3 regions of the Rudaeicoccus suwonensis genome follow, and region 3 is predicted to be linked to each of the others. Evidence: predicted binding sites of a transcription regulator. Region 3 holds the regulator's gene; each other region holds the start of a gene.
What was found. Region 3 encodes LexA, which represses DNA repair genes until DNA is damaged. Its sites were predicted from a motif close to TCGAACANNTGTTCGA; they were not measured.

Region 1: BKA23_RS02335 (HNH endonuclease signature motif containing protein) is a predicted target of LexA. The motif match lies at 2,298-2,313, and genes of this name have one in related genera.
Region 2: BKA23_RS12475 (HNH endonuclease signature motif containing protein) is a predicted target of LexA. The motif match lies at 2,086-2,101, and genes of this name have one in related genera.

What each region holds. Positions count from the first base shown of each region.
Region 1 is NZ_VIVQ01000001.1:489,374-496,402, reverse strand. Features, by position in the region: gene BKA23_RS02355 (response regulator) at 1-407, shown strand, start outside; gene BKA23_RS02350 (DUF6295 family protein) at 583-849, opposite strand; gene BKA23_RS02345 (dienelactone hydrolase family protein) at 852-1,595, opposite strand; gene BKA23_RS02340 (hypothetical protein) at 1,633-2,169, shown strand; gene BKA23_RS02335 (HNH endonuclease signature motif containing protein) at 2,320-4,107, shown strand; gene BKA23_RS02330 (DUF6918 family protein) at 4,335-4,769, opposite strand; gene BKA23_RS02325 (C40 family peptidase) at 4,902-5,576, opposite strand; cyclic di-AMP (ydaO/yuaA leader) riboswitch at 5,635-5,806, opposite strand; gene BKA23_RS02320 (iron-dependent transcriptional repressor DtxR) at 5,971-6,660, opposite strand.
Region 2 is NZ_VIVQ01000002.1:276,495-283,523, forward strand. Features, by position in the region: gene BKA23_RS12475 (HNH endonuclease signature motif containing protein) at 199-2,079, opposite strand; gene BKA23_RS12480 (low temperature requirement protein A) at 2,707-3,993, opposite strand; gene BKA23_RS12485 (cysteine dioxygenase) at 4,034-4,489, opposite strand; gene BKA23_RS12490 (nitroreductase family protein) at 4,718-5,296, opposite strand; gene trxA (thioredoxin) at 5,444-5,824, shown strand; gene BKA23_RS12500 (acetate uptake transporter) at 5,958-6,572, shown strand; gene BKA23_RS12505 (class I SAM-dependent methyltransferase) at 6,752-7,029, opposite strand, start outside.
Region 3 is NZ_VIVQ01000001.1:2,284,669-2,291,697, forward strand. Features, by position in the region: gene BKA23_RS10430 (vitamin B12-dependent ribonucleotide reductase) at 1-2,041, opposite strand, end outside; gene nrdR (transcriptional regulator NrdR) at 2,138-2,638, opposite strand; gene BKA23_RS10440 (hypothetical protein) at 3,203-3,610, opposite strand; gene lexA (transcriptional repressor LexA) at 3,921-4,640, shown strand; gene BKA23_RS10450 (NAD-dependent protein deacetylase) at 4,656-5,489, opposite strand; gene BKA23_RS10455 (LysR family transcriptional regulator) at 5,638-6,558, shown strand; gene BKA23_RS10460 (DNA internalization-related competence protein ComEC/Rec2) at 6,689-7,029, opposite strand, start outside.

The DNA of each region.
Region 1 (7,029 bases), 1.8 Mb from region 3:
ATCTCGACGAATACGCCTTCGCCGGATTACGCGCCGGCGCAAGCGGATTCCTGCTCAAGGATGTCCCACCGGAGGATCTTGTCTCCGCGATCCGCACCATCGCCCGTGGCGACGCGGTCGTGGCTCCGCGCGTGACGCGCCGCCTTCTGGAGGAGTTCTCCGGTCGGCTCCCGGTCGACGGCGATCTCGCCCCCGCGCACACCGTCGACGATCTCACCGAGCGCGAGACCGAGGTGTTGCGCGAGCTTGCCACCGGCGCGACCAACGCCGAGATCGCCGCCCACCTGTTCCTCGCCGAGGCCACCGTCAAGACCCATGTCAGCCGCATCCTGATGAAGCTGGGCCTGCGCGATCGGGTGCAGGCCGTCATCTTCGCCTACGAGTCCCGACTGGTCGAACCGTCCTGACACGTCGACAGATTCGGCAACAGCGGCATCAGGCATCACCGCTTGCGCCGCCACGACTGGTTCTCGATCCAGCGCCCGCCGGAGTCGCACCGCTCCCGACGATCGCCAACTCGCTCGCCGGAGGTGCGCCGCGGATGAATCGCATCCGCCGCGCGGCCTCCGACATACGGGCCGGTCAGACCTTGAGTTCCTCCGGCACGGCAGCGAGTGCCTGCTGGATCGAGTCGACCAGCCGGCGCGCCGACTCAGCGGTGAGCTCGAGCGCGATCCGCTGACCAGGCCCGCGGGACGGGTCGGCCAGGTCGACGTTGAGGGTGTGCTCGGCCATGGCGTGCACCGGATGGTCGAAGTAGGTCGTCACGTCGCTGACGTGAAACCACTTGCCTTCCGGGCCTTTTGCGCTGCCGTTGACCTCGGTCTTGATCGTCGTGTACGTGCACATGCTCAGGCCCCCAGGTGGGTCGCGAAGAAGGTTTCGATGCGCTCCCAACCGTCATTGGCTGCGGCGACGTTGTAGGACGGACGGTCAACCGCAAAGAACGCGTGACCGGCGTCGTCATACGAAAAGAACTCGTGCTGCTTGTGATTCGCAGTCAGGATCTCGTCGAGCTCGGCGACAGCCTCCTGCGAGGGGAACTTGTCGTTCTTGCCGAACAACCCGAGCAGCGGCGATCGCAGCTGGGGTAGCAGCGGCACCAGGTTGGTGACCTTCAGCGGGAAGTCCGACGAGGGCGTGCCGGTGACGAACGCGCCATAACAGTCGACAGCAGCGTCCAGATCGAGATGGCACGCTGCGAGCACGGACTGACGACCACCGGAGCAGTATCCGATCACGCCGACCTTGCCGTTCGACGTGGGCAGTGCTCGCAGGTATGCCGCAGCACCCGCGACATCGCCCACGAGGCGTTCATCCGGCACGCCGCCATTGGACCGCACCATGGCGGCCGCATCGGCCGGGTCGGCACCGGGCGCCTCGCGGAAATACAGGTTGGGGCAGATCGCGTCATACCCGAGCTCGGCGAAGCGGCGGACGATCTCCTTGCTCGCCCGGTCATACCCCGGCAGGTGGTGTATGACGACGACTCCGCCGCGGGAACCCTCCTCCTCAGGCTGAGCCAGATATCCCTCGACCGGGTCACCTCCTGCGCCCTCGAATTGGATGGTGGTCGCTGTCAGAGAATCGCTCATGTCCTACTCGTATCAAACGCGTCTGAGCGGTCGCATCATGTCCAGCGTTCTTTCGGCGACGGCGGCCACGATGACCGACATGACGACGGCGCACGCACAGACCTACACCGGCTCGAACCCCCTTCGCCGACTGCGCGCGGCCTGGAAGCATGACCTCGGCCATGACGAGCGCGCCGCCATCCTCGCTTGGGCCTCGTTCACGCTGACGTTCACAGGTACCCGTGCGCTCACCCACTGGATCAAGGACGGCCACGGTCCCAAGAGCGGCGGAATGTCGTTGGGCGGCAAGCACTTCCATCACTACAACCTCGGCATCGCGATGCTCTCCGCCCTCGGAGCGGCCTCCCTGAAGTATGAGGAACGCCTCGCGCACACCCCGCTCAAACCGCTGGCGTATGGCGCTGCCAACGCGCTCATCGCCGACGAGGCGGCGCTGCTGTTGGATCTGCAGGACGTCTACTGGGCCAAGGACGGGCGCAAGAGTGTCGACATCGCGATCGGCACCATCGGTTTCGGTGGCGCCGGCATCGCGCTGGTGCCACTGATCAAGCATTCGAACGAGCGCCGCGCGTAGCAGATGGCGCGACCACGTTCTGGTCGCTGCGATCCGGGCGGGCCCGAGGTGAGTGCGCTCATACCGTGTCCGAGACATGCCCGGTCTTGTGGGCTTACCCGGCGAATCGATTTGGCTTGCGTCTCGACTCGAACGTATGTACGATGAAGTATGTCGATCACACCACTGCTGGCCGAGTCGGTGGTGGAGTCTGCCTCCAGTTCGGAGTTGCTGGAAGCGGCGGGTGTGTTGATGGTGCGGGCGTTCGAGGTGATCTGCGGTGATGCTCCCGGGTTGACCCGGGACGAACTCTTGGCGCAGGTCGAGGCCGTGCAGCGGGTCGCGAATTCGGTGGATGGTGCCCGGGTGGTGCGGATGGCGCAGGTCGCTTCGATCGAAGACGTCACCGACCTGACCGGTGAGACCGAGGGTCCACCGGTGACGTCGTGGGTGCGGCACCAGTTGGGATGGACCAACGAATGGGTCTCCTCCGAGATCGGGGCCCTGCTGGCCTGGGGTCCACGCCAAGCCGATACCCGCCTGGACCAAGCCCTGGACGCGGTCACCCTGACACCGAGACTGTTGCGGGAAGTCGGGGCTGGCCGGTTAGCGGCGGAGAAGATGCACAAGGTCACCGCCGGGTTGGGGTCCGCACCCACGGACGTGGCGGCAGCAGTCGAATCAGCACTCTTAGACCAAGGCATTGGTGGGTTGACCACCACGCAGATTGCCAGGCGGGTCCCGAGGATCCTGGCCGACCTCGACCCGACCGCAGCAGAAACCTCCGGTACGAAGACGAGGGAGCGTGAGGTTGGAGTGTCCTGTCGCGCTAGTCATGTGCCGGGGTTGAGTGAGATCAAGGTCGTGCTGGACTCCGCCCAAGCAGCGCGGATCATGTCCGCAGTCGAGCAACTGGCCCGGCAACTACACCAGGACGCGGTGAAGGTGATCAGCCTGCCGCAATGCCGTGTCGACGCCCTGGTGGACCTGGTGTTGCAAAACGCACACATCGACACCCACCTCACCTTCCACATCCCCGTCCTGACCGGCGCCTACCCCGACACCACCGGCACCGCTGGCGTGGCTGGTGACGCTGGAGTCAGTGATGCTGGATCCGGTGCTGGCGTGTTCGGTGATGGTGCGGATACTGCACGGGCACAGGTCGCGGCATTGTGTGACCGGTTGTTCCCCGACCCGCACACCATGGGCTGGACCCAGGTCGTCCGTACCGAGAACAACCCACCACCGGATGAAGAGTGGAACCTTGATGGCGAGGGATGGTCCCCGTGCGGGTGGCCAGAACCACCCGACGACGTCTTCGATGATGATCCTGACCATGAAATCGACTGGGACACCGCCCTGGCACACCTGGTCGACTCGCTACCCGACCCACCACTGGACGGCGTCTTCACCGCCGACCCGCACTTCGGTGACTACCCCGACATTGGTGCCCCGACCAACCCGGTCACTGTGCCCGACACGGCCAACCTGGTCGCACCATCACGGCACGTCATGCCGTCGGCGTCAGCGCCGGCAATAGCGGGGGCGGGTCCGGTGATCGTGCCGGGCGTCGGCACGATCCTGCCCTCCCACGTCCACGCGTTGACCAGCACGCTGGGAGTGTCCCTGGCACGCACACTCCTGGACGCGACCACCGGTGTGCTGGTCCAAGCAACCTCCACCAAGTACCGCCCCACCGCCGGCATTGCCCGATTCGTCAAAGACCGTGACCAGCACTGCCGGTTCCCCGGCTGCACCCAACCCGCCACCTACTGCGACGCCGACCACGTCACCCCCTGGCCGGCAGGCGCTACGACCCCGGCGAACCTGCAATCCCTGTGCCGCCACCACCACCGCGTCAAACACCAAACCCGGTGGCAGGTCACCATGACCACCGACGGCGTCTGCACCTGGACCAGCCCCAGCGGACGCAACTACCTCACCCAACCCGCCGACTGAAACGTCTCCCGACCCGCCGGCAGTGGCAAAGGTGCGCCGCGCTGGTTGGTTCGACGCCCCTGACCGGCGATCACCAGCAACTCGCCCGACGACGGCCGGGGCGGTCAGCAGGAACCCTTCGAAACATCACGCCGTTACTCGCCCGTCAATCTGCGCAGGATCCTCTGCATGCACGCAAGCCCCGCCAGGACCTGATCCGTGGCGGGGCTCGCGTGCATCGCAGCGGCTCAGCCGGCGTACCGCTGGAAGGTCGCGCCCAGTCGCGGCAACGCCGCCTTGACGTTTTCGTGGGCCTTGCCGCGCACGCTTCCATAGGCCTTCTGCAGCGGCGCGCGGTCAGTCGCAGCCGCACGACGGTCAGTCACGGCGAGCAGCGCATCCGCCACCTCGTCGCCGCGACCCGCCAGATAGGCACCGAAGTCGCCAGCCCCACCGAAGTCGACCCAGAACGGGTCGAGCGCAACGGCGAAATCTGGCAGCATCCGGTCGGTTGCGGTCTCTGCGATGGTGGGACTGACCTTCCGAACCGCCGCGTAGGCACCTTTGATCGCCATACCGCCCAGCCCCTTCTTGTCCTTCACCTCGGCATCGACGACGCCCACCAGATCGGCGACGAGGTGAGGGCGACGCGCGGGGTCGAGCACAGTCTCAGAGAGTGTCACGAACGAGTCCTTGTCTGCGGGGTGTATGCCGGTGGCATTCGGGTCGAGCGCCACCACGTGAACGACCACGCTCCGCAACCGGGAGTTCCGGCCGCGGAGCGTGGTCGTGGAAAAGCGTTAAAGCGTCTCGGCTCAGAAGCGGCCGTAGGCCACGGGAGTCGTGTAGATCGACTGGATCTGCACGACGGTGCCCGGGCGCGGAGCGGCGATCATCATGCCGTTACCGATGTAGATACCGACGTGGTAGGCGTACGAGCCGCTGCCGAAGAACACCAAGTCGCCTGGCTGCGGGGTGCTCACCAGGGTCGCAGCGTCCATCTGGGCGGTGGCGGTGCGGGGAATGGAGATGCCGGCCTGCGCATACACGTACTGGGTCAGACCCGAGCAGTCGAAACCGGACGGGCTTTCGCCACCGTAGACGTACGGCGTGCCGAGGTACCGCTCAGCGATCGCGACGATGCCGGTCGCGGCCGGGAGCGTCTGCTTCGGGTTGGTCTGCACAGGACTCTGGTAACCGGACCCGCTGGTCAAGGAGACCGTGCTCACCGATGAGGTGCGGGGGCGCACCTGGGCTGTCTGCACGACGAGCGACTTGGCCTTGACGTTCGCGCTCAGCTGCGGGTCAGCCTTGACGATCTCGGCCAAGAGCTGACGCGCCTGGGTGGCCTGGGGCACGGAGTGAGCTGCGGGAGCCGCCGTGATCGTGGCGACTCCGTCAGCGGCCTGAGCGGCCTGCGGGGCGGCGATGGATGCGACGAGACCACCGGTCACAGCAACGGCTGCGGAGACGCGAGCTGTGGAGTTCAAGGTGGTCGAAAGCTTGCTCGGGGCGCGGTGACGACCGCGGGGGGCAATGACGGACAACGAGATACCTCTCCGGCGCCTACGAGGTGAGCTGTCGGGCTCGGGAGGAGAATTCCCGGTCTCGGCACAGCAATCCCCGTGATGCTGCGTCGCGACTTAGCCCCAAGGACGACCACTGGCCGCCCGGTGTTGGGTCCCCCGCTCCTGCCTTGCGGATTTCGCACTCCCGGAACGGCTGGCAGGACTCGGCGTTGCCCTCCGGGGGCTCTCCGGTCGGAGAGCCAGGGTCAAAGGTACACAACTCGATCGCGAATGTCACAGCGAGGTCACGAAACCCTCAGGAAATTGGAAGGAAGGCCCCAAGAACGCCGCGATTCCGGGGATCCAGACGTTCCCGTCAGTCCGCTTCGACGAAGACATGCGACGCGACATCCCGCGGCAGCGAGACGCCGTGGCCGCTGCGCGCGGTCACGATGACGCGATCGCGCTCGGCATACGCACTCACAGCCACACCAGGAGCGATGCCCCCGCTGGACAGCAGGATGATGGCGTCCGCATCCGCCTGGGCAGGTTCGCCGATGCGACGGACGATGAACTCCTGAGCCTCGCCGGTCAGCGCCTCGGTGATCGGCCGGACCCCGTCGCGGAACTTCTCCATCGTCTCGGCTTCGCCCAACTCCTCCAGCCCCGGGATGGGGTTCCCGTACGGCGACAGGTGGTGCTCGGTGAGCAGATCCAGGATCTTGCGCTCGACACGCTCGCTCATCACGTGCTCCCACCGGCATGCCTCGTCGTGAGCAAACTCGAGCTCGACGCCGATCACATCGACCAGCAGCCGCTCGGCGAGCCGGTGCTTGCGCATGACGCGGATCGCCAATTGCCGACCCTTGTCGCTGAGTTCCAGATGCCGATCCCCCGCCAGAGTCAGCAAGCCGTCGCGCTCCATCCGCGCCACGGTCTGCGAAACCGTCGGACCGGAATGGCCGAGACGCTCGGCAATGCGGGCGCGGAGGGCCGGGATGCCCTCTTCCTCCAGGTCGAAGATCGTGCGGAGGTACATCTCGGTGGTATCGATAAGCTCGCTCACAAAAGGTAAGCCTGCCACTTCGGGCCGACAGCACACCATCCAGCAGAACCCACAGGTCATTTCCGGGCACAGGGGGAATGTCCGGTTCGCGCCGGTCGTTGCACGGTCAGACGCTGCGAACCCCTCCCCCTGTGTACGCAGCGTCTCGAACCTTCGCTTGCGAAGGGGTGAGCAGGCCTTTGTGCCAGCTCGGAACGGTCGGCGCATGTCCCCTTAGGCGCCGGCCGTTTCTCATCTCGTGACGCCACCGACCTGATGTGTATGTCGCAGGCCGTCTCCCGGCATGCGGCCCCGCTCGACGCGACCCGCCCCAAAAACCGTTGCACACGCGCGCACGGAGTTTTAGCGTGGACGCACACGAGAAAGGAG
Region 2 (7,029 bases), on a different contig from region 3:
AGATCACCATCCGATGAGCCGCCATCGACTCTTGCCATCTTTATCTCCCTAGCCACCGTCGAGAGGTGAACGCGGACGCTTTCGGAGATCGGCTTCGTTCGCGGTTCAGCCGGCTGGTCGTCTCGCGCGGAGTTGGTGACCAGTCCCATAAGGTCAGGTATACAGACGAGCCGGCCGGCTGCACGCATCAGCTGTGGTTCAGTCGGCGGGTCGGGTGAGGTATTCGCGTCCGCCAGGACTGGTCCAGGTGCACACACCCTTGGTGGTCATGGTGACCTGCCACCGGGTTTGGTGCTTGACCCGGTGGTGGTGCCGGCACAGGCACTGCAGGTTCGCCGGTGTGGTCGCACCACCCGGCCAGGGGGTGACGTGGTCGGCGTCGCAGTAGGTGGCGGGTTGGGTGCAGCCGGGGAACCGGCAGTGCTGGTCCCGGTCTTTGACGAATCGGGCGATGCCGGCGGTGGGGCGGTATTTGGTGGAGGTTGCTTGGACCAGGACACCGGTGGTCGCGTCCAGGAGTGTGCGTGCCAGGGACACTCCCAGCGTGCTGGTCAACGCGTGGACGTGGGAGGGCAGGATCGTGCCGACGCCCGGCACGATGACCGGACCCACCCCCGCTATTGCCGGCGCTGACGCCGACGGCATGACGTGCCGTGATGGTGCGACCAGGTTGGCCGTGTTGGGCACAGTGACCAGGTCGGTCGGGGCACCAATGTCGGGGTAGTCACCGAAGTGCGGGTCGGCGGTGAAGACGCCTTCCAGTGGCGGGTCAGGTAACGACTCGACCAGGTGTGCCAGGGCGGTGTCCCAGTCGATTTCATGGTCAGGATCATCATCGAAGACGTCGTCCGGTGGTTCCGGCGACATTCCATGGGTCCACCCGTCCTGGTCGTCGGGTGGTGGCGGGTCGTTCTCGCAGCGGTGAACCTGGGTCCAGCCCATGGTGTGCGGGTCGGGGAACAACCGGTCACACAATGCCGCGACCCGTGCCCGGGCAGTATCCGAACCATCACCGACCACAGCACCACCGACCACAGCACCACCGGTGACAGTGCCAGCGACACCGGCTGCGGCGGATGCCGACCCTGTGGCAGTGGCGCATGCCGCGGCAGCATCAAAAGCGGTCGCCGCACCAGTTCCGGTGGTGGTTGCGGTGGTGTCGCCGACAGAGGCCGCGGAGGTGGTGTCGGCCGGGAATACCCCGGTCATGACGGGGACCTGGAAAGTGAGGTGGGTGTCGATGTGGACGTTCTGCAACACCAGATCCACCAACGCATCGACCCGGCATTGCGGCAAACTGATCACCTCGACCGCGTCGTGGTGTAGTTGCCGGGCCAGTTGCTCGACTGCGGACATGATCCGCGCTGCTTGGGCTGAGTCCAGCACGACCTTGATCTCACTCAACCCCGGCACATGACTAGCGCGACAGGACACTCCAACCTCACGCTCCCTCGTCTTCGTACCGGAGGTTTCTGCTGCGGTCGGGTCGAGGTCGGCCAGGATCCTCGGGACCCGCCTGGCAATCTGCGTGGTGGTCAACCCACCAATGCCCTGGTCTAAGAGTGCTGATTCGACTGCTGCCGCCACGTCCGTGGGTGCGGACCCCAACCCGGCGGTGACCTTGTGCATCTTCTCCGCCGCTAACCGGCCAGCCCCGACTTCCCGCAACAGTCTCGGTGTCAGCGTGACCGCGTCCAAGGCTTGGTCCAGGCGGGTATCGGCTTGGCGTGGACCCCACGCCAGCAGGGCCCCGATCTCGGAAGAGACCCACTCGTTGGTCCACCCCAACTGGTGCCGCACCCACGACGTCACCGGCGGACCCTCGGTCTCACCGGACAGGTCGGTGACGTCTTCAATCGAAGCGACCTGCGCCATCCGCACCACCCGGGCACCATCCACCGAATTCGCCACCCGCTGCACGGCCTCGACCTGCGCCAAGAGTTCGTCCCGGGTCAACCCGGGAGCATCACCGCAGATCACCTCGAACGCCCGCACCATCAACACACCCGCCGCTTCCAACAACTCCGCACTGGAGGCAGACTCCACCACCGACTCGGCCAGCAGTGGTGTGATCGACATACCTCATCGTACATACGTTCGAGAAAATGATCAAGGGTTCCGCCCCCGAAGTTCATCTTTCAAGGCATGGAGGGCACTCGACACCCGGTCGCAGACACCATTAGGTCACTCGATATGTCGGCGACCAATTGAAATCGCCGCTCAGCATCAGGTCATACGTGACAGTACAACGCCCTGTTAGTACCGAACGCCACGCGCCTGAGCGATCGGCCCGCCGATACGAGACTGCATCTGGTGGTCACACCTTCGACCCGGGCCGATCGACGGCCAATAACAGTGGATCGATCAGGTGCACTCCGATCCCGGAAGACATCGGTGACACTCGACCCCGATCGCTGGGCGGCCCGGCGACCCCCGGTCGCTGGGCAGCGCCCGGTCTCAGAACATCAGTGGCCGGTCAGAGTCAGCGGGGACAGGAGCGATTCCTAGCCTCCCGCATATCGATTTCAAACGCCGCAAGGCGCGACCTGACCCTGCCGACGGAAGTCCGAGGGCAGACGACTGACCCGACTCGACCGGTTCGCACCGCACACCCGGACGCACCGAATGTCACCGATGTCCTGATACAGCGCGAACCACTCCAGCACTCACACCGAATGGCCCGTCCTGCCCATCAGCTCGATGCAGCTAGTCATTCCCCTCCAGTGCGGCGAACATCACCTTCTGATGGTTGTGCCCGACGGTCTCGGCCCCGACCACCGACACGAATGGCGCAACCGTGATCACCAGCAGACACACGGCCGTCGGCACGCCCGCCGCCGCCAGCACCACCGCCAGCGCGAGCACCGCGCCCGTCAGCGCGATCAGCAGGACGTGCACCTTGTCGGCGTACGAGAACAACAGCGTGTGCAATCCATAGACGAGGAGCAAAAACCCGCCCACCGGTATGGCGATGGACAGCACGACGGCCACCCGGTGCAGCGCGGATTCGTGTTCCAGATAGAGCCCGGCCACATGCAGTCCGGCGCCGGTCGCAGCGATGGCGACGAACACCAGGATGTGGCCGTAACCGAACAGATACCCACGTCGCGGGCGCAACTCCAGCAACTCCCCGAACGGCGTCGCGAAATACACCCACCACATCCCGAAGGTCAGCCCCACGCCGCACACCACCACGGCGACCGCATTCCACGTCCAGTGTGTGCCGTTGTCACCGCCGAGCAGCCCCTGCGACGACGCAATCGTGCCGACGACTCCCTCGCCCAGCGTGATGATCGCGAACAATCCGTAACGCTCGGCAATGTGGTGCGGATGCCACGGAGTGCCGTCGGCATGCCCCTGAGCGAACACCGGCAGCAGTAGTTCGAGCGCGCCGAGCACAACCGCGCCGATGAACGCGGTGACCAGCCCAATGTGCAGCAGTGCCAACACGACCCAGCCGATCTGCAACAACAGCACCCATCGGATATTCGCCATACAGACCGTTCTGTATGCCGGGGACTGTCGTGCCGCGCGCCACCACTGCCCGCTCATGGCAACCCGCATCACCACATAGCCCAGGACGATCGCGCGCATGTCCAGGTGACCGCCCTGCTCGATCGAGTGAAACATCGACGGCAGTCCCAGAGCGAAGACGACCACGCCGATCATCTGGCCCATGGTGAAGATCCGGTAGACCCAGTCGTCGGTGTCGAAGGCGGAGGCGAACCAGGTGAAGTTGATCCAGGCGACACTGATCGCGAACATCGCCAGGCCGAAGCCGAGCAGTGCTCCACCGACGTGGCCCTCGGACAGCAACTCGGCGAATTTGTCGGCTGCGGTGCCGACCGCGACGACGAAGGTGAGGTCGAACAACAACTCCAGGGGTGTCGAAACGCGCCCCTCTTCCTTGGGATCGCGTCCGGTCATCCGAACGACGGCGTGTGCCAGCCCGCTGCGGCTGGCGGCTTCGGCAGGTGTCTGGTGCGGCGCCATGCCGAGGATGATGTCAGGCGCGGCGCGATCGTGCGCGTGGTCAGTCGACCGCGACCGGCACCGGCTTGTTGTCGACCCACTCGTAGGGCGTCATCTCGGTCAGGCCCGGCGAGTAGGCATGCACACTGACAGCCATGTCATCGCCAAGGTTGGTCATCGTGTGCAGGTGGCCCGATCCGAATGAGCGCTCGTCGCCCGCACACAGATCGTGTTCGGTGATCGATCCGCCGCGCCATATCTCCTCGCCGAGGACTCCCTCGACGACGACGAACGCGCCGCTGGCGTCACCGTGGTCGTGCCATCCAGTGCTTGCACCAGCCGGCCAACTCATCAGCAGCACCTCAAGGTGCGGAGTGTCGGACAAAATCAACCGCTGACGTTCGCCGGCCGTGCGGTCGATGCGCGATGCCAGGTCAGGATCCGAGGCGAAAAGCCTTGCCACCCGGACCAACTGGTCCTTGGTGAAGTGCCGAACCCCCGGCGATGTTGTAGTCATTGAAGTCTCCGATGAATGGTGGATGCCGACGAGCGGCGGAGTCTGTGTGGGCGGAACCGGTGGGGTTCAGTAGCGACACAGATGCCACATGGCCGTGCGCCGGTTGAGGCGCATCGGTCGCGTTGTGGCGTACGAAGACATAACTGCAGTGCAACATGCATCCGGTGTGATGTTCAAACGCATTTGCTGTGGTCTTGATATACGAGATATACGTCTCGTCATTCGGTCCTAGAGAACGAGCTCGCCGGCCGGACGACGCTGGCGCGGACGTTGCTCCTTGGCTTCGATCGCCGGGTCGACGCCATGGCGCTCCGTTTCGGGCCACCACCGGCCGATCGCAATGCCGGCCACCGGCTGCAGGTGGTCTGGTACGCGCGCGGTCGCGGCGAGTGCCGCGTGGTCGAATCCGGCGAACTGGTGCACGTCCAACCCGAGCGATGCGGCCTGGACCGTCAGATGCGCCACCGCCTGGCCGAGGTCGTATGCCGTGTAGTCGTAGGTCCGCAGCTCGCCCTTCGGATCATCCGGCAACGCGGCGACCTGGCGCAGCCCGATCAGGATCGCGCTGGCAGCCGGCGCCCACGCGAGATTGCCCCGCGTCAGTGTCTCGACGATCAACGCATGCGTCGCATCGCCCCGGAGGCCCACGAGGAATCGCCACGGCTGGGTGTTGCCCCACGACGGCGACCAACGCGCTGCCTCGAGCAACGACATGAGCTCCGGCCGTGTCAGCGAGTGCTCGGGGTCGAAGACCGATGGCGAACGGCGTTGCTCCAGCAGCGGATCCAGGGCCGGCACGTCACTCATGGGACCCGACGCTACGGCGTGATGATCGACGGCAGCCACTCTGCGAGTCACGAGCGGAAGGATTGTCAGGCGCCATACGTTGATGGGAATGAAACGCCATGTATGACGCTGCGCCGTCGACCCGGCGCCACCGACCAAGGAGCACCTGTGGCAACCAAGACCCTCACGACCGACACGTTCACCGCCGAGGTGACGAGCGAGGACATCGTGCTCGTCGACTTCTGGGCGGACTGGTGCGGGCCGTGCAAGATGTTCGCCCCGGTCTTCGAAGCGGCCTCGGAGAAGCACCCCGACATCGTCTTCGCCAAGGTCGACACCGACGCCGAGCCCGCGCTCGGCCAAGCCCTCAACATCAGCTCGATCCCGACGCTCATGGCCTTCCGCGAGCACATCCTGGTCTTCGCCCAGCCGGGGGCGATGCCGGCGCATCAGCTGAACGACCTGATCCAGCAGATTCGTGACCTGCCGATGGACGAGATCCGCGCCAAGCTCGCCGAGCAACCAGACGCCGGGCAATCGCAGTCCTGACCTGGTCAGCACGGTTCGATCCGCGCTGCGTCGGCGCGCCCGAATGACAGGTAACCGAAAGGTCCCATGATCCCGGCCCAGGCGGGAGTAATGTGACCTGAGCCACACTACAACTGTCGTAGGAGGTTCACTCATGTCCTCGCCCGCCGTGCGCCGCATCCCAGGCGCCCACATCGCAGATCCGGGGCCGCTCGGCCTCGCCGCCTTCGCGCTGACCACCTTCGTGCTCAGCTGCGTCAACGCCAACATCGTGTCCGGAGCCGCCGAGAGTGCCGTGTTTGGCCTTGCGCTGGCCTACGGCGGAATCGCCCAATTCGTCGCCGGTCTTTTCGAATTCGCCAAGGGCAACACCTTCGGAGCCACGGCGTTCTGCTCGTACGGCGCCTTCTGGGTCGCGTTCTGGTATCTCACCGGTCACACCAGCCCGGCACCGAGCGGCAAAGGAGTCGGGTTGTTCCTGCTCGGCTTCGGCATCTTCACGCTTTACATGACGGTCGCCACATTGCGCATCAACGGGGCACTTCTGGCGGTCTTCGCGTTGCTGACGATCACGTTCTTCCTGTTGGCCTTCGGCGCCATGAACGGCTCGACCGGCCTGTCCAAGACCGGCGGCTGGTTCGGTCTCGCGACGGCGATCGTTGCGTGGTACACCTCGTTCGCGGGTGTGCTCGCGTCCACCTTCGGCAAGCCGGTGCTGCCGGTCTTCCCGCTCGCCGGTCCGACCGATCCGACCGACGAGCTCACCTGACCCGACCCGATCCCCACCACTCGAAAGCCCAATGACAACGGTGTCATTGGGCTTTCGTCATCATCGGAGGCGTTCGTCATCGTGGCGGCCTCGCCGTACTCGGCGGGTCGCTGCCCAATACTCGAAGCGCGGGCGGTTATCGCGGCCACCAGGTCGAATATCGCGTGGCCCGGCAACTGTCAGCTGATCCGCCGCAGTACCCTCAGCGACCCGCACCGGTCCATCTGCTCGAAACCGTCGCTCAGCGCTGCCTGCACGACATGCCAGGGTGCCTGACCTCCGTCGGCCGGGTCCGGGAAGACATCGTGTACCAGCAGGAGACCACCGATACGCACGTATGGCGCAAAGGCCCGGTAGTCGTGTTGCGCGGTCTGTTCGGTGTGATTGCCATCGAGGAACAACAGCTCGATCGGCGAATTCCACCAGCGCGCAACGACTTCCGTAGTTGCAACGACGG
Region 3 (7,029 bases):
CCAGCTTCCAGCCCTCGAGGTGCACCTCGGCGATCTCCTCGACCGTCGCCGACTCCGGCAGGTTGACCGTCTTGGAGATGGCACCCGACAGGAACGGCTGCGTCGCGGCCATCATCCGCACATGGCCCATGGGGGCAATCGCCCGCTGGCCCATCGCGCAGTCGAAGACCTCGTAGTGCTCGGGCTTCAAGCCGGGCGCATCGATGACGTGGCCCTTGTCGGCGATGTGCTCGACGATGGCCTCGATCTGCTCACCCTGGTAGCCGAGCTTCTTCAACGCCCGCGGGATCGTCTGGTTGACGATCTGCATCGAACCGCCACCGACAAGCTTCTTGAACTTCACCAGCGAGAAGTCGGGCTCGATGCCGGTGGTGTCGCAGTCCATCATGAAGCCGATGGTGCCGGTCGGTGCGAGCACCGACGCCTGCGCGTTACGGAAGCCGTTCTTGGCGCCGAGTTCGACGACGTCGGCCCACGCCTTGGTGGCGTAGCGGTGGATTTCGGAATCCATCGCGTCCAGCGTCCGGACCTGGTCGTTGGCAGCCTGGTGCTTGCGCATGACCCGCTGGTGCGGCTCGGCGTTGCGGGCGTAGCCGGCATACGGGCCGACGACCGCGGCAAGCTCGGCGGACCGCTTGTATGCCGCACCGGTCAGCAGCGAGGTGATCGCCGCAGCCAGCGAACGACCACCCTCGGAGTCGTAACCGTGGCCGGTCGCCATCAGCAGCGCGCCCAGGTTGGCGTAACCGATGCCCAGCTGACGGTAGTCGCGTGTGGTCACACCGATCGACTCGGTCGGGAAGTCGGCGAAGCAGATCGAGATGTCCATCGCCGTGATGACCAGCTCGACGACCTTCTGGAAGGCCGCGACGTCGAAGGTGTCGTCATCGCGCAGGAACTTCAACAGGTTCAGTGACGCCAGGTTGCAGGAGCTGTTGTCCAGCGACATGTACTCCGAGCACGGATTCGAGGCGGTGATGCGGCCGGTTTCGGGGTTGGTGTGCCAGGCGTTGATCGTGTCGTCGTACTGGATGCCGGGGTCGGCACACTCCCACGCGGCCTTGTTGATCTTGTCGAAGAGGCCACGGGCGTCGACGTGTTCGATGACCTCACCGGTGCCGCGGGCGCGCAGACCGAAGGAGGTGCCCTCCTCCACCGCGCGCATGAACTCGTCACTGACACGGACGGAGTTGTTGGCGTTCTGATACTGCACCGAGGTGATGTCTCGGCCGCCGAGATCCATGTCGAAACCGGCGTCGCGCAGCGCGCGAATCTTGTCTTCCTCACGCGCCTTGGTCTCGATGAACTCCTCGATGTCGGGGTGGTCGACGTCGAGGACAACCATCTTGGCCGCACGACGGGTGGCACCACCGGACTTGATGGTGCCCGCAGACGCGTCGGCACCACGCATGAACGACACCGGACCGCTGGCGGTGCCGCCGGAGGACAGCAGCTCCTTGGACGAGCGGATGCGTGACAGGTTGAGGCCGGCGCCGGAGCCGCCCTTGAAGATGAAGCCCTCTTCCTTGTACCAGTTGAGGATCGAGTCCATCGAGTCCTCGACGCTGAGGATGAAGCACGCCGACACCTGCTGCGGGGACTTGGTGCCCACGTTGAACCACACCGGCGAGTTAAAACTGAACACCTGGTGCAGCAGTGACCAGGTCAGCTCGTGCTCGAAGATCTCGGCATCGTCGTCGGAGGCGAAATAACCGTTGTCCTTGCCGGCCTTGACGTAGGTCAGCACGACGCGGTCGATCAGCTGCTTGAGGCTGGTCTCACGAGCGGGTGTGCCGAGCGCGCCACGGAAGTACTTCGTCGTGACGATGGTCGAGGCGTTCAATGACCACGTCTCGGGGAACTCCACACCGCGCTGTTCGAAGATGGTCTCGCCGGTCTTCCAGTTCTGCTGCACGACATCGCGCGACTCCCAGGTGACCTCGTCATACGGATGCACACCAGGGGTGGTGAAGATGCGTTCGACGTGCACGCCCGCACCTGCGCGGCGAGTCTTCGGACGGGTGTCGGCCGTGTCTGTCATGCGTGTCCTCCAAGAGATGTATGGCGATGTGGTGCGGATGACGAAGGTGGAACTGCAGGTATGTCGGGCGGTGCTGAGATCGGGTGCTGTCGTCTGTCAATCAGTGTCGCTGGGACCACCGACAGCGGTGGCGGGCTCGACACCGCTCGCTGCGCGTTCGGCGCGCAACAGCGTGATCGCGGCCTCGAAGTCCTCCAGGTTGTCGAATGCCTGGTAGACGCTGGCGAACCGCAGATAGGCGACCTCGTCCAGGCTGCGCAGCGGTGCAAGCACTGCCAGACCCACGTCGTGGGCGTCGATCTCGGCGGCGCCTAGCATGCGGATCGACTCCTCGACCTGCTGGGCGAGCAGGGCCAGGTCGTCCTCGCTGACCGGGCGCCCCTGGCAGGCTTTGCGGACGCCGACCAGCACCTTGCCGCGACTGAACGGCTCGCTGGCACCGGATCGCTTCACGACAGTGAGGCTGGCAGTTTCGAGCGTGGAAAAGCGTTTGCCGCACGTCGGGCACTGGCGGCGCCGCTTGATGCATGTGCCGTCGTCACTGGTGCGGCTGTCGACGACGCGGCTGTCGTCGTGGCGGCAGAACGGGCAGTGCATCGCGGCTCCCTCCGAGTCGATGACCTGTGACCTATGACGGTCGGGCTGTATGACGGCAACAGCACTCCCGCACCCATGCCCGACCGCCTCACCGGTGCGGGAGAAAGCGGGCATGACAGAACCACCGCACTCGGGCTCTGTGGATGCCGTTGTGGGTAACCGGTGGATATATTGGGGACTACATGTGGACGACTTACATCCATGTAACTACTAGATGTAGGGATATTAGGCCGAGTCCACACAAGTCGCAAGACCCCTGGCGCGCCGCTCACAAAAGCGCAGGTCATGGCGTCGGAAACGACTGCGTAACGGCGTGTCGCCACCCCCGTGCGGCTCCCGACAGTGTCCCGCTACGCGCACAGACCGTGCCCTCCATGCGCTACGCACAGTGAGCCCCGTGCGGAATGTCCGACCGCACGGGGGCCATAGGAGCCCCACCGTCGAACATCGACGCTGGCACGCCTCACCTCTCACCCGGCGTGTGACGCCGGGGCCGCAGTTGCCGCCCCGGCGTCACATGGTGCGTGGTAGGCCGACATGGCGCTCTCCCCCAACACGCGACATTCAGCGCGTGATGATCAGGCGCTCGCCCGCGCCCACTTGACTGGAGTTCAGTTGGTTGACGATCTGCATACGCGCCACCGCGTCGTCGATCGAGAGCTTCGGATACGCCTCGTGCGCGATCTGCGACAACGTCTGGCCCGGCTGCACCGTGACCGTCTGCTGCGGCGCCGGCACTCCGGGCGATGCCAACGAGGCCCAGGAGCCGCCGACGACCGTGCACACCACAGCAGCACCGACGACGCCGAGCAGCAGGCGAGCGCGCCGCGTGAGGCGGATCGGCCTGGCGGTCGTCGCCGGCCGAGCGACGGAACTGCGACCGGCTGCAGCAGGACCGGTCGGGACCGACTGCAGATGACGGCGTCGCGCCGGCTCGGTGGTCGGGCAAGCCCACTGGGTGACTGCGCTCATGTCTTCCTCCCATGAATCTGCGTGCGGTGACGCGACGTCTGCGGATGACACCCGACTCACCGTGAGCCGGTGCGTCGATGTGTCGGTCGAACACCCGTGCGATCGCACGTCTGTACGATTTATAGCACGCTTGTTCGGATTCGTGGAGACACGCGTCGTACAAATGTTTGGCACTTGTGTCCGAACCGCATACGCTTGTCTCACGTGAAGAACTCAACCAGCGACCACCGACAGCCCCTCGGTGCAACCTGGAAAATGTGCGACATTGCAGGCATTTCATCGATCAGGGGCGGGATGAGGAGACGCGTCGATGGCTGAAGTTCACCGGCTGCCCGATCGGTCAGGCGAACGCCTGACGACCCGACAGACGAAGGTGCTGCAGGTGATCCGCAATTCGGTCGATCGACGTGGCTACCCGCCGAGTTTGCGTGAGATCGGCGACGCAGTCGGGCTCACCAGCCCCAGTTCGGTGGCACATCAATTGACCATGCTGGAACGCAAGGGGTACCTGCGACGCGATCCCAATCGCCCACGCGCCATCGAGGTCATCGATCCCGAGGCGACCAAGGACACCCGCGGTTACCGCGGCGGGTCGAGCGTCACGACGGTCGACGAATCCAGCTTCGACGAGACCGACCTCGGCAACCAGCAGCCGGCAGCGGCATACATCCCGGTGGTCGGTCGTATCGCCGCGGGCGGGCCCATCCTTGCCGACGAAGTCGTCGAGGACGTCTTCCCGCTGCCCAAGCAGATCGTCGGCGAAGGCGACCTGTTCCTGCTCAAGGTTGTCGGCAACTCCATGATCGACGCTGCGATCTGCGACGGCGACTGGGTCGTCGTGCGGCAGCAGCCGACGGCCACCAACGGAGACATCGTCGCGGCGATGATCGATGGCGAGGCCACGGTCAAGACCTTCCGCCGGACCGACGGAAAGGTGTGGCTCATCCCGCACAACGACGCGTTCGAGCCCATCGACGGCGACGAGGCGACTGTCCTGGGCAAGGTGACAGCCGTCCTGCGCAGTATCTGAGAAGGACCTGACGGGTCAGGACGTCTGAAGTTCCTCCACCAGACGGGTCAGGCTGGCGCCCAACGGCGCATCGATGTGCACCGACAACTCATCCTCGCGCGCCCGCGTCCAGCCATGCGTGATCAGGAGCACCGGGAGACCGGATCGGGCCGCCCGTCGCACGAACCGGTAGCCCGACATGACCGCAAGAGATGATCCGAGCACCAGCAATCCGCTCGCGGCGTCAACCGCGTCGAAACACGATTGAACAACGTCCTTGGGTACCGACTCGCCGAACATCACGACATCCGGTTTCAACAGGTCAGATCCACACACCAGACAGTGACCCACTCGGAACCCCGCGATCGCCGTCTCCGCCAACGCGACGTCGCCATCCGGGCGTAGGGGCCCGTCGAAGGACCGATCGAAATCCGGGTTGGCCTCGGTGAGCCATTGGTCGACGATGGCGCGGGCGTAACGCTCCCCGCAGTTCATGCACACCACCTGCGCCAGGCTGCCGTGCAGTTCGACCACGTCGTGCGCACCGGCTCGTTGGTGCAGCCCGTCGACGTTCTGGGTGATGATCGACCCGACGTATGCCGCGGACTGTAGCGCCGCCACGGCCCGATGGCCCGCATTGGGCGTGGCTGCGGCAAAGCGGGGCCACCCGACATACGAACGCGCCCAGTAGCGTTGCCGCGCAACGGGACTCGCCAAAAGCTCCTGCGCGGTCATCGGCTGGATCCGGCGCTCACCATCGGCGCCGCGGTAGTCGGGGATGCCTGATTCGGTGGACAGGCCGGCGCCGGTGAGCGCGACGAGCCCGCCGGCAGCAACCAACTCGCGCAGGCGTTGCCAGTCGTTCGTCACATCGCCAACCTCTCACACCGGGATCTGTGGTTCGGGGTGGTGGGCCAGGAAGGACCACTGGCTGCGGCACACCTGCTGACGTCGGACCGTCGATCACCCGAGCATCGACATCTCCCGATTCCGATAACAACGGGTTATTCTCGATTGCATGATCGATGCAGCGGGGCTTCGGGTGATCAAAGCCATCAGCGATGAGGGCAGTTTCACCGCCGCAGCGGCCTCCCTGGGATACTCCCAGCCGGCGATCTCGCAGATGGTGCGGCGATTGGAGGAACGCACCGGCACTGTGCTGGTCGAGCGCCTCGGGCGAAACGTCCGGTTGACCGAAGCGGGACTGGTGCTCGCTCGTCACGCGGTCGCTGTGCTGGCGGCACTTCAGGCAGCAGAGTCCGAGGTCGCCGCCATCGCAGGTTTGCGTGCGGGGCGTGTTCGCCTGATGGCTTTCCCATCATCGTCGTCCACGCTGGTTCCCAGAGCGCTCGCCTTGGTCAAGCAACGATTCCCTGACGTTCAGGTCAGCTTCACCGAGGCCGAACCGCCGGAGTCGTTGGCAGCGCTGCGGTCGGGTGAGTGCGATGTGGCCGTCGCCTTCGCCTACGAAGGCACGGACCTGGCGCGTGGCGAAGAGGATCTGGACGCGTTCGTCACCCGCAAACTGCTGGACGACGAGGTGCGCCTGGCCGTGCCGACGGATCATCCGCTGGCCGCCACCGAGCGGGTCAATCTTGCCGCGCTGGCCACCGAGCCGTGGATTGCTGGATGCCCCCGCTGTCGCGGACACCTGTTGTCGCTGGCGTCCCGCGCCGGTTTCACGCCCGACGTCGCGTTCGAGACCGAGGATTACGTTGCGGTGATGGGTTTGGTCGCCGAGGGGCTGGGCGTGGCACTCATCCCGGATCTCATCCGCCGGTCCGCCAGCCACCCCGGGATTGTCACCCTGCCGATCGAGCCGGCGTCCCGACGCGCCGTGTATGCCGTGACCACTCCTGATCTGCAACGGGTGCCCGCCGTCGCGGCGACGCTGGACGCGCTGTGCGAGGCGGCGCAGGTCAAGAGCCTGTGTCACTGACGCCGCAGAAAGCGCTGACGCGGGACCGTGCTGACGACGATCGCGGCCGCCCTACAGAAACAAGCACATCGGCCAGCTGAGCTGACCCGCCGGATCAGATCCGGGGGCTGTGCGGGTTGTTGCTGTCGGTTCACGGTCGCGCGATCAGGGCGTGGCCGTCGCGCGAGACCACCGCGATGTCGCCGCCACGATCGGTCCGGACGACCGCGGTGCCGCTGTCGCGCAAGAGATCCAGTGTCTTGGCGGTGGGGTGCCCGTAGTCGTTGTCGGCGCCGACACTGATCACTCCTATGGTCGCCTGCAACTCGTGTTCGAAGTCGGGATCCTGGTTGGCGGAACCGTGATGCGGCACCTTCAGCACGTCGACGTGAGTGCCATCGGGTGCCTTGCGAAGCTCGCGCAACGCTGCGGCGGCGGCCTCCTTCTCGATGTCGCCGGTCAGCACGATCCGTAGGCCGCGGGAGTGCACGT